3 regions of the Clostridium sp. 'White wine YQ' genome follow, and region 2 is predicted to be linked to each of the others. Evidence: predicted binding sites of a transcription regulator. Region 2 holds the regulator's gene; each other region holds the start of a gene.
The links. The regulator Rex, encoded in region 2, represses fermentation and respiration genes when NADH is low (regulators of the CRP and FNR family bind a similar motif). The targets are predictions, from matches to a motif close to ATTGTTAANNNNTTAACAAT.
Positions count from the first base shown of each region.

Region 1: a site for Rex is predicted at 1,956-1,975, ahead of PTZ02_RS15575 (acetyl-CoA C-acetyltransferase). Genes of this name have one in related genera too.
Region 3: a site for Rex is predicted at 2,519-2,538, ahead of PTZ02_RS01215 (DUF47 domain-containing protein). Genes of this name have one in related genera too.

Region 1 covers NZ_JAQYUU010000005.1:295,482-299,764, reverse strand. Annotated here, with positions in the region: gene PTZ02_RS15595 (TetR/AcrR family transcriptional regulator) at 1-22, opposite strand, end outside; gene PTZ02_RS15590 (hypothetical protein) at 302-457, shown strand; gene PTZ02_RS15585 (TetR/AcrR family transcriptional regulator) at 566-1,153, shown strand; gene PTZ02_RS15580 (4Fe-4S binding protein) at 1,150-1,893, shown strand; gene PTZ02_RS15575 (acetyl-CoA C-acetyltransferase) at 2,005-3,183, shown strand; gene mmsB (multiple monosaccharide ABC transporter permease) at 3,276-4,283, opposite strand, start outside.
Region 2 covers NZ_JAQYUU010000007.1:62,780-67,062, reverse strand. Annotated here, with positions in the region: gene PTZ02_RS16140 (heavy metal translocating P-type ATPase) at 1-84, shown strand, start outside; gene PTZ02_RS16135 (ferritin) at 323-835, opposite strand; gene PTZ02_RS16130 (redox-sensing transcriptional repressor Rex) at 1,266-1,898, shown strand; gene PTZ02_RS16125 (chitobiase/beta-hexosaminidase C-terminal domain-containing protein) at 2,095-4,283, shown strand, end outside.
Region 3 covers NZ_JAQYUU010000001.1:252,204-256,486, reverse strand. Annotated here, with positions in the region: gene PTZ02_RS01225 (flavodoxin family protein) at 130-600, shown strand; gene PTZ02_RS01220 (inorganic phosphate transporter) at 633-1,634, opposite strand; gene PTZ02_RS01215 (DUF47 domain-containing protein) at 1,627-2,250, opposite strand; gene nifJ (pyruvate:ferredoxin (flavodoxin) oxidoreductase) at 2,580-4,283, opposite strand, start outside.

The DNA of each region.
Region 1 (4,283 bases), on a different contig from region 2:
CGACTTGTAGTATTTTATCCAAGGTTGTAACCACCCTTCTAAACGAATGTTCATTAACACAATGTTAACATAAATTTTAACAAGATTCAATTTATTTCGACAAAAAATAACTATTTTTACTAGGGCTCAAAATTGGGTTTGTGGAATTATTTTAATTAAAAATAAAAAAATGGAAATATGGCTAATAAGACTTATATAAAATTAAAGAATATAATAATTTACTATTTATAATAAAGACGGTTGATGATAAAATTACTTAGGTATATGAAAAGCTTACTAACATTGAATTGGAGTTTATATTATGAATAATAACAATATGGAAATGATGAAGAAATTAATAGAAGAAAAAAAGAAAAAAGGTTTAGAGAAAAATAGTGCTAATAGGGCTCATAAATCAATAGGTCAAAAGAGAAATGGTAGAAGTAATAAAAATGGTGGCGGACTTTTTGATAAGTAGAATAAGAGAATACTGCCTAAATAAGAAATTTAAATAATTTCTTATTGACAAAATAGACAGACTGGTCTAATATTTAATTAGATAAAAATTTAACAAGGAGGGGAAGGCATGGCTAAAAATACAAAAGGGGAACAATCTAAGAATAAATTAATTGAATGTGCTGCTGAGCTATTTATGAAAAATGGATATAATGCAACAGGGATTAATGATATCTTAGCCCTAGCTGAATTACCTAAGGGATCATTTTACTTTCACTTTTCTAGCAAAAAGAACTTGGCAATAGAAGTTTCTTATTATTTTGATAGAAAAATAAATGAATGGATTATAGCAACTTCTAAAGGAAAGAAGTGGGATGAATTTATAACAGAACTAATACAACAAATGATAAGTGGTGCGGAACAAAATAAGCATTATGGATGTCCTTTTGCAGTATTAGGGTTAGAGATAGCATTTTCAGAACCAGATATCTCAGAATATTATAATAAGTCAATAAAAAAGTTAATTAGTGCTTTTAAAGATATATTTGAATTTTCTGGTATTGAGTCAGATGCCTCCGAAGAAATTGCTCATAAAGTTTTCGCAATTTATGAAGGATATTTAGTTTATTACAGAATAAGCAAAGATGTAGATGTTTTAAAAAGAATGCTAAAAGATTTAATTAATGTATACATAAATTATAAAGAGGTGAAGGTATGAAGGAAGCAATAAGAAATTATATTAAAAGTCTAGGAGTCGATGATGTAGGTTTTGCAGCAGTCGCCGATTATGTAAGTCCCAACACGCCAAAGATAGAATCTTTTTTCCCTAAAGCAAAGTCCATGATAGTAATGGCTTATAGAGAATTATCCACTTGCGAAAGCTTGGATCCGCAACTAGCAATGAATGGGAGACTAGATAAAAAGGATGTAATGAGAGCTGATGCATATAAAATATGTCATTATTTAGAGGATGAGTTCAATGCAAAGCTTGTATCTATCCCAGAATCCTTTCCTAGGGGAGGGACCTCAGCAGTGTCTCTTAGACATGCAGCAGTAGCAGCTGGACTAGGAAACTTCGGAAGGCATAACCTTGTGATTCATCCAGAGTTTGGCACTAGAGTTACATTTACAGCAATAGTTACAAATTTAGAATTAGAATCAGATGAAAAAATAGAAGAAAACTTTTGCAATAATTGTGGAATATGTGTAAAGAATTGCCCAGCTAAAGCCTTAGATGAAGAAGGAAAAACTGATATTTTTAAATGTATGAAGTCATCTCAACCATTTTCATTTATAGCTTATCTATCTTTTTTAGATAAATATATAGAAGCTGATAAAGAGAAGAGACAAGCTATGGCTATGGAATTTTTCCCTTATTATCAAGCGAATGCCTTTATAACACAATATTATTGTTTTAATTGTCTTAAACTTTGCCCAGCGCGTAGAAGAAGTAAGTAGTTTAAATTAAAGAATTTAAACTAAATTTTTAAATAAAAAATAAACAAACCGGTCTATTAATAATTGTTAAAAAAATAACTAAGAATAATATTATTTTAGGAGGAATTTGAAATGAAGGATGTAGTAATAGTAAGCGCAGTAAGAACTGCAATAGGAGCTTATGGTAAAACTTTAAAAGATGTACCTGCAGTAGATTTAGGAGCCATAGTAATAAAAGAAGCTGTGAAAAGAGCAGGAATTAATCCTAAAGATGTTAATGAAGTGATTTTTGGGAATGTTCTTCAAGCAGGACTAGGACAAAATCCAGCTAGACAAGCAGCCATAAAAGGTGGATTACCAGTAGAAGTACCAGCATTAACAATTAATAAAGTTTGTGGTTCAGGCTTAAGAAGTATAAGTTTAGCAGCTCAGATTATTAAGTCAGGAGATGCTGATATAATTATTGCTGGTGGAATGGAGAATATGTCAAGAGCGCCATATTTAGCTGAGAATGCTAGATGGGGCTATAGAATGGGACACTCAGAGTTAGTTGATGAAATGATAAGAGATGGGTTATGGGATGCCTTCAATGATTATCATATGGGGGTAACTGCTGAAAATGTAGCAGAAAGATGGAATGTTTCAAGAAAGGAGCAAGATGAGTTCTCTCTTTTATCTCAACAAAAAGCAGAAAAAGCCATAAAAGAAGGACGTTTCAAAGACGAAATAGTTCCAGTAGTTATCAAGACAAAAAAGGGAGAAATTGTTTTTGATACTGATGAATTCCCAAGGTTCGGAAATAGCATGGAAGCACTGAATAAATTAAAACCAATATTTAAAGTAGATGGAAGTGTTACTGCAGGAAATGCATCAGGAATAAATGATGGAGCAGCAGCATTAGTAATAATGAGTGCTGAAAAGGCAAAGGAACTAAAGTTAAAGCCTCTTGCTAAAATAAGTGGATATGATTCAGCAGGTTTAGATCCTTCTATAATGGGATATGGAGCATTTCATGCTACAAAAGGTGTACTAGATAAGTTGAATTTAAAGTCTGAGGACTTAGATTTAGTTGAAGCAAATGAAGCATATGCATCACAAAGTATAGCAATAGCTAAAGATTTGAATTTAGATTTGAGCAGGGTAAATGTTAACGGAGGAGCTATTGCTCTTGGTCATCCAATAGGTGCTTCAGGTGCTAGAATAGTGGTTACATTACTGCATGAAATGCAAAAAAGAGATGCAAAAAGAGGGCTAGCTACCTTATGTATAGGCGGAGGACAAGGAACTGCATTGGTGGTTGAAAGAGATTAATTTAGTTATATTATAAGTGTATCCGATAAATTTAATTAGAATATAAATAAGGGGCTGTTGCATTATGCAATAGCCCCTTATTTGGGAGAAAATTAAGCTGCTTTTTTTCTTGTTGCTATGTCAACTCTTACAGCTATAAGAAGTATTAAGCCTTTAATTATATATTGATAAGTTAAATCTACATTCATTAAACTCATTCCATTATTTAAGGTTGCCATAACGAGAGCACCAATCATTGCTCCCATAACAGAACCTTCACCACCCATGGCACTAGCACCACCGATATAGCAAGCAGCAATGGCATCTAGTTCGAATAAGTTACCTGCAGATGCAGTAGCTGAGTCAAGTCTACCAGTAAATACGATACCAGCAACTGCTGATAAGAATCCCATTATTACAAATATAAGCATTGTTACTTTTTGGATGTTGATACCAGAAAGTTTAGATGCTTCTTTATTTCCACCTATAGCGTATACATAACGACCAAGAGTAGTTTTGGTAGTTATGAAGGAGAATAGAAGTACAAGTCCAAGAACTAATACAATACTATAAGGAATACCTCTATAACTAATCATAATTAAGAATAGTAAGGCTATCATAGCTGATACTGCTGTTAGCTTTGCTATTTCTAGTGGAAGAGGAAGAACTTTAAAGTTATATTTAGTTACTCTTATCTTTCTCTTTCTAATTTCAAGGAATAAGTATGCAACTATGATTAATATTCCAAGAGCTATAGTAGTATCATTTAGATTATCTGAAATCTTAGGTAGATATCCTTGTCCGATTGCCTTAAAAGCAGGTTTGGTTGGCGCAATAGTTTGACCTTTAGTTACAGCCATAACACCACCTCTGAAGATCATCATACCACCAAGAGTAACGATAAAAGCAGGAACACCTTGGTATGATACCCAGAAACCTTGCCAAACACCAACAGCAATACCAACTAAGATAGTAACTACTATAGTTGGGGCTGTTTCCCATCCATATTTAACTTGTAATAGTGCAGCTATTGCACCAGTGAATCCAGCTACTGAACCGACAGAAAGATCTATGTGCCCAGCTATTATTATAAGTACCATACCACAAGCAAGTATTGCAGT
Region 2 (4,283 bases):
GAAGGCGTTTTTGCAGATGTTGGAGTTGCTCTTTTAGCTGTACTGAATTCTATGAGGATATTAAGAAAAAATAAAGTTTCATAATACGATATATATTGACAAAAATCGATATTTTAAATATAATCTATTTCGATAGTAAACTTTCAGGCAAAAGGGAATAGCTACAGGCATAAGCCTGGTACAAAATTTTCAATAAGTTTTGTATTATAAGGACTTATATATGGCTGAATTTCAGTATATATAAGTCCTATTTTTTTATACATTAATATTAAAAAAGAAACTCAAAAAATATGAGTTTCTCTTGTATTTATAGTTATTTAATTTAATTTGTAGCAGCTGGTGGAGTATATACTCTTTTGGCAAGTTCATCATCTAATAGATATAGGGCAGCGGGATTATCTTTAGCTCTTTTTAGTTTTTTCAAAATGGTATCAAAAGTATTTTCTTCCTCAACTTGTTCATCAATAAACCATTTTAATAAACTTAAAGTAGCATGTTCTCTTTCTTCTGTAGCTATATCTGCAAGGTTATATATCTTCTTTGTTACTATTTGTTCATGTTCAAAAGCAGTTTCAAAGACATGAGCTACGCTTTCAAAGGTTATAGTTGGTTGATCGATTTTTTCTAATATTATTTCACCATTTTTTTGTTGTATGTAATCAAAAAATTTCATGGCATGAAAAAGTTCTTCTTGAGCTTGAACTCTAAAGAAGTTTGAGAAACCTGGTAAATCGATGGATTCACAATAGGCAGCCATAGAAAGATATGAATAAGATGAGTAAAATTCATAATTAACTTGATGATTTAATGCATCTAATAGTTTAGTACTAAACATAATTACACCTCCAAATATCTTTTTACATATTATACCTCTTTATAATAGGTATATCAACAAAATATATGGCGAAAAAACTTATAAATAGTAGTAAATTAAGTTCATTAAATATTTTATTCTTAATAAGAAGTGTTATATAATAATATCGTGGCAAAATTTATTGCCAATAAAACCCATTATGCATCTAATTTAATGGGTTTTATATTCCTATTAGCATATAGATAAAAAGTGAATTTTATGTTAAAATATTTAAGTTAGGTTGTTTTTATAATTTACATATTTTAAGCTATACTACTTCCATACATAAATTTAATTAAAAGCTTAGTTATTCTAAGTTTTTACACAGTAAAATATAAATTTAATTATGAAGATTGGTATATCAAATTTGTATTTAACTTTCAATATAGAGTTTAATGAAAGAGGTGCAGACATGGAGAAAAAGAAAAATATATCAATGGCAGTTATAAAAAGACTTCCTAAATACCATAGATATTTAGGAGAACTTTTAAAGAATGATGTAGATAGAATAAGTTCAAAAGAACTAAGTGAGAAAATAGGATTTACTGCTTCACAAATAAGACAGGATTTAAACTGCTTTGGAGACTTTGGACAACAAGGCTATGGCTACAATGTAAGAGAACTTCATTCTCAAATAAGTTCTATATTAGGATTAAATAAAAAATATAATACTATAATAGTTGGTGCTGGTAATATTGGTCAGGCAATAGCTAATTATAGATTTGATAAAGCTGGATTTAATCTAGTTGGGATTTTTGATGCTAATCCTAAACTTATTGGGATAAGAATAAGGGATATTGAGATTCAAGATATTGATGACTTACAAAGTTTCTTGAAAAATAACCACGTTGACATAGGAGTTATTTGTGTTCCGAAATTAAATGCTCAAAAGGTTTGCGATGAATTAGTTCAAGGTGGAGTAAAAGGGATTTGGAACTTTGCTCCAGTGGATTTAAATGTACCTGAAGGCATGACGGTAGAAAATGTTCATTTAAGTGAAAGTGTTATGACCCTAGTTTATTTATTAAACCAAAAGGAAGAGTAGAATATTAGAATAACTCTAATACATAGGGACGTTTTGTTTGTTAGCGCAAACAAAACGTCCCTATGTTTTTATTATTTATAAATAAATCCCTAAATTTGAACCCTATTTCATTAAAATGGATACTCATACGTAAATGGTAAAATATGTATAATTATTATGTAGATATCATCAAAATACATGAGAAAGGGGAATGTTTATGAGATATTTAAAAATAAGAAAAATGTTATCAGTTATTGTAGCAGCATTCTTATTACTTGGATTATTTCCATCTTCAATAGTCAAAGTAAAGGCTATAAATGAAAAAATATGGTTTCAAAATTTCGAGGGTAAGGATGCAGATAAATCTTTTATAACTTCAAATAATGTATTAGCGTCCATAACAGATGCAGATAAGTACGACGGACAAAAAAGTCTTAAGTATCAAGTGAAATATAGCGGAGATCCAAGTGTTTCGAGTGGAAGTATAGTTCTTAATAGTATGGATGGACCTATTAATACAACGGGTATGGAATATTTAATTATGTATATTAAAGATACTCAAGGATCAAATACGCTTAAAGCTTCATTAACTGATTCAAAAGGTTTTGAATCAGAATTTAATTGGAGATCAGTAAGTACAGTTAAAAATCAGTGGATAAAATATTATATACCTATGAGTGATTTTTCAGGTATAGACAAGACTTCAATTACACAAATACGTATTGGAGAGTGGAATGCAGGAACTTATTATATCGATGGAGTTTTCTTTGATGTAAGCTTAAATGGAGATTTACCATCATTAGTTCCAGAGGTACCAACTGCTAATCCTGTTTCTGGAAAGTATAATTCTGAAAGAAAAGTTGAGCTAAGCACAGTTAGTAAAAATGCAGATATATATTACAGTATTGATGGAACAGAACCTAATATGGATTCGTCACTTTATGTTAGTCCAATTACAGTGAATAAAGACACAACAATTAAAGCATTTGCCATAAAGCAGGGAAATAAAAGTGCAACTGAAACATTTAAGTATACAATTGACAGTGCAGTTCCAGAGAATGTCGTAGCCTCACCCGAAGTAAATAAATATAGTAATCCAATAGATATAACACTTTCAAGTAGTACTAGTAGTTCCGAAATATTCTACACTATAGATGGAAGTGAACCTACTCAGCATTCAACTAAATATGAAAAACCAATTCATATTGATAAAACTACTACTATTAAAGCTTTAGCAGTTAAAAACGGAGTAGAAGGAAATGTAGTGACATTCAAGTATCAGTTCCCTGAGGTTCCAACGACACCAAGTCCAGATGTAGCCCCTGGGAAATATTTATCAAATCAAAGAGTAAGGCTATTATCTGATAGTGATGCTAACATTTACTATACGTTGGATGGAACAACGCCCACAAGTGCATCCACTAAATATACACAAAATATATTAATTGATAAACATACGACAATTAAAGCCCTAGCTGAAAGGGATGGATTATATAGTAATGTCGTAACTCTAGAATATTCAATTGTACCTTATTCACCAACTGCAGATAAAGTGCCAGGAACTTATGATGATTCTGCTGTAGTTGAATTAAGATGCGCTACTGATAAGGTCATAATATATTATACTTTAGATGGAAGTACACCAAGCATAAATTCTACACGTTATACTAATCCTTTGCTAATAACTAAAAATCAAACAATTAAAGCAGTAGCATATGATGCTGTAAAAGATGGAATTAGTGATGTAGGCGAATTTAACTATGTTATAAATAAAACAGGTAAATTAGTAAATCCAACTTCCTTACCTGCATCAGGAGTTTATTCAAGAACTCAGAAAGTAGAATTAAATACAACAACAGAAGGAGCCGAAATTTATTATACCCTTGATGGAAGTGTACCAACTACAAGTTCTAATAAATATACTTCTCCAATTACAGTTTCTAAAAATACTGTGATTAAATCAATCTCAGTAAAAGATAATAGAAAAAGTGATGTTACAATAAGTGATTATACCATTGATAAGACACCAACTCCGTTTTTAAAGGCAGATGGAAAGGTATTGCGTAAGGATTATGGATCAGGAGATGCAGTTACTTTACATGGCACAAATGCAGGTTCATGGCTAGTAATGGAAGGGTGGATGAGCCCTACTAATTCACCTGATCAAAAAACAACCATTGAAACCTTAACAAATCGTTTTGGGGAAGAGAAGGCATGGGAACTAATTAATCTATATCAAGATAATTGGTGGAAAGAAATAGATTTTGATAATGTTAAAAAGGAAGGTATGAATGTAATAAGATTACCATTTTCTTATTTCGAAATGCTTAACAATGATGGAACATTAAAGGAAAGTGCATTCAAAAGAATGGATTGGTTTATTGAAGAAAGTTCAAAGAGAGGACT
Region 3 (4,283 bases), on a different contig from region 2:
CAATTATTTTCGTATAAAAAAGTTTGATAATCAAAATATTTTACATATAAATTATATTAACACAAAATCCTTTTTTAGTCATTATTTTTTTGGTATAATATTTTTAGTTAAACGTTTAGGGGGATTACAATGGAAAGTGACAGTAGTATTATTTATTATTATTCAAGAACAAAAAATACTAAAACCGTAGCCAAAGATTTAGGAGAACTATTAAATTGTCCTGTTGAGGAAATAATCGATTGGAAAAAAAGAAAAGGATTTACTAAATTCATTATTAGTGGATATGAGGCAAGGCAAGAGAAAGAAACCAAGATTGCTCCAATTACTAAAGAGCCAAAAGATTATAAGCATATTATAATAGGATTCCCTGTCTGGGCTTCCAAGATACCGCCTGCTATTAGAACCTTTATTAATCTTTATAAAAAAGACATTAAATCTATTAGCTTATTTTGCACTCAAGGTGGAAATGGTGGTGAAGCTGCTTTTTCTATTATAGAACAACTTCTAAATATAAATTCAAATTTTAAAGTTACAATTACTAAATCTGAAGTTAGTAAATTAAGTTACATGAATAAACTCGAAAAATTCTTAGATCATTAAAGAAAAAACTCGGTTACCCGAGTTTTTATTTTTTATATTAACCTAGTTACTATTATGGAAATGATTCCTCCAACGATTGCACAACATGGTATTGTTAATACCCAAGTTGATACTATATTTTTGGCAACTCCCCATCTTACTGCTGATAATCTTTTAGATGCTGACACTCCCATTATTGCTGTAGAAACTATATGTGTTGTACTAACTGGCGCATCTAACATAGTAGCTGTAAATATAACTGCAGAACTTGATAAGTCAGCTGCAAAACCAGAAGCTGGAGTTAACTTTGCCATACCACTTCCCATAGTCTTTATAATCTTCCAACCACCTATAGATGTTCCTAATGCCATAGCTGCGGCACATGCAATTTTTACCCATAAAGGTACATGGAATGTTTCTATATATCCTCCACTAACTAAAGCTAGAGAAATTATACCCATAGACTTTTGAGCATCATTACTTCCATGATTAAATGCTAAAAAAGCTGCAGAGAATACTTGTGCTTTTAAAAATCCTTTTGTTGCTTTCATTGGCTTTGCTCTTCTAAATATCCAATTAATTAATGTCATTATTATAAATCCGACTATAAATCCGATTACTGGTGATAAGAAAAGCCATAAAACAACTTTCTTAAGAAATGTAGGCCAATTTATTATATGTACTGTTCCTGAGAATGCTATTGCTGCTCCGATAAGGCCTCCAATTAATGCATGGGATGAACTACTTGGAATTCCGAAATACCAAGTTATCAAATTCCATAGTATAGCTGCAATTACAGCTGCTAGTACTACTTTTTCTGGTGCTCCTCCTGAGAAAACTATTCCTCCTCCAATTGTAGTAGCTACCTTTGTACTTATTAAAGCACCCGTAAAATTTAAGCATGCTGACATAAGTATAGCTTTTTGAGGAGATAATGCTCTTGTAGTAACTGAACTTGCGATAGCATTAGCTGTATCATGAAACCCATTTATAAAATCAAAAGCTAATGCAAGGATAACTATAATACTCGTAATTACTAATGCTGAATTAAACATGTTTCATTACAACTCCTTCAACTAAGTTAGCTAAAGTCTCGCAAGAATCTAAAGTTTTCTCTAATTTTTCATAAAGATCTTTCCATACTATTATTTCTATTTCTTTTACATCTGTAGTAAATAATTCTCTCATAGCTTCTCTATAAGCGAAATCTCCTTCTGTTTCTAGAAGATTAATTTCCACAATTGATTGTTTAGTATTATTATTCTTTTTAAAATCTTTAAGCGCTACAAATAATTCTTGTAATTTTACTGCACTTTTATCAATTAATTCAATCATTTTATAACTTTTTTCTCTACTAGTTTTGATATTATACATTAGATATCTTCCAGCTAAATCTTCAATATTATCAATTACGTCGTCTAGCCTATTTGTAATCACTAAGATATCTTCTCTATCTAAAGGTGTAATGAAATTGTTATTTAATTCTTCAAATATTCTATGCGCAAGATCATCACCTTTGTGTTCAATATCTTTTAGTTTCAAACTTCTTTCTTCTAAAGTATTTGTGTCTTTTGCGAAACCTACTAGTTCCTTTGATGCCTCCTGAATTAATTCTGAAAAGTCGATAAATAAATCAAAGAACTTATCGTTTTTAGGTGAAAAGTTAAACATAATACCAATCCTTCCTTTTAATTATCACATACTAATAAATAATAACACTCCAATGTTAAGTTTATATTAAGAAAGTTAATATTTCTATATTAAAGTTATGAAAATGTAAAAAAGATAAAATTTACTCATTTTAATTTTAGTTTAGCATATGTAAATATTTACTTTTTGATTTTTTGTTATTATATTGTAGTTTGGCTAACAATAACTTAATTAATACTACTGAATTTTTGGTGATTATAACCTAATTTTTACCTTTATCAGCTTATTTTTTGTAATTTAATTAACAAAAAAGAGATGGAATAAATCCATCTCTTTTAATTTACATATAATTATTGGTTAGCTAATTTCTTGTAACCTTCTAATCTTTCCATTGCATCTTTGTATGTCTTTTCAAATAATGCATCTGCAGCTTCTGGGAATGCCTTAGCAAGTGAAGAGTATCTAACTTCTCCCATTAAGAATTCTTTAAAGTCAGCTGTTGGTTCTTTAGAATCTAATGTGAATGGGTTCTTTCCTTGTTCTTTTACTAATGGATTGTATCTGTACATTGACCAGTATCCACAAGCAGTTGCTCTCTTAGCTTCTTCTTGGCTGTTACCCATTCCTATTTTTAATCCATGATTGATACATGGTGCATAACCTATGATTAATGATGGTCCCTTATAAGCTTCTGCTTCTGCAATAGCTTTAAGAACTTGGTTCTTATCTGCTCCCATATTAACTTGAGCTACATATACATAACCATATGTCATAGCCATCATTCCAAGGTCTTTCTTCTTAGTCTTCTTACCACTTGCAGCAAATTTAGCTATTGCAGCAGTTGGTGTAGATTTTGAAGATTGTCCACCTGTATTTGAGTAAACTTCAGTATCAAATACGAATATATTTACATCTTCTCCTGAAGCAAGTACGTGGTCAACTCCACCGTATCCGATATCGTATGCCCATCCGTCTCCTCCGAAGATCCATTGAGATCTCTTAACGAAGTAGTCTTTTTCTGATAATATTTCTTTAGCAATTTCAGTACCAGATTTTTCTAGAGCAGCAGTTAATCTTTCAGCTCTATCTCTTGTTCCAGCACCTTCGTTCATATTATCTAACCAATCTTGTAATTCAGCTTTTGCTGAGTCTCCTGCAGCTATAGCAGCTTGAGCTTTTTCAGCTATTCTATCTCTTATAGCTTTAACTCCTAAGAACATACCTAATCCATATTCAGCATTATCTTCGAATAATGAATTTGCCCATGCTGGACCATGTCCATTGTGGTTTACAGTATATGGAGTTGAAGGAGCAGATCCTCCCCAAATTGAAGAACATCCAGTAGCATTAGATATCATCATTCTATCACCAAATAATTGAGTTATAAGCTTAGCATATGGAGTTTCTCCACAACCTGCACAAGCACCTGAGAACTCAAGTAATGGTTGTTCAAATTGGCTACCTTTTAATGTTAATTTATTCATTGGGTTAGCTTTTGGAGCTACCTTTTCAGTTACATAATCCCAGTTTGGAATCTCAACGTGTTGTGATTCTTGTGGTTTCATGATTAATGCTTTTCCTGGAGCTGGACATACTTGAGCACAGTTTCCACAACCTGAACAATCTAATGGACTTACTGCCATAGTGTAGCTTAGTGGTTCCTCTGTCTTTAATGCCTTAGCAGGAACTAATTTTAATCCTTCTGGTGCTGCTGCTTTTTCAGCATCTGTTAATAAGAATGGTCTTATTACAGCATGAGGACATACAAATGAACATTGGTTACATTGAATACATTTATCTGCTTGCCATTCAGGAACATTTACAGCAATTCCTCTCTTTTCGAAAGCTGCAGTACCTTGTTCGAATGTACCATCTTCCATTCCTACAAATGTTGAAACTGGAAGTGAATCTCCTTCTAATCTGTTCATTGGAATAACTATATTCTTAACGAAGTCTGATTTCTTCTTAGTATCAACAACTTCTTCATCTACAGCTGTTTTCCAAGCTTCTGGTATTTTAATTTCAACCATTGATTCGATACCTCTATCGATAGC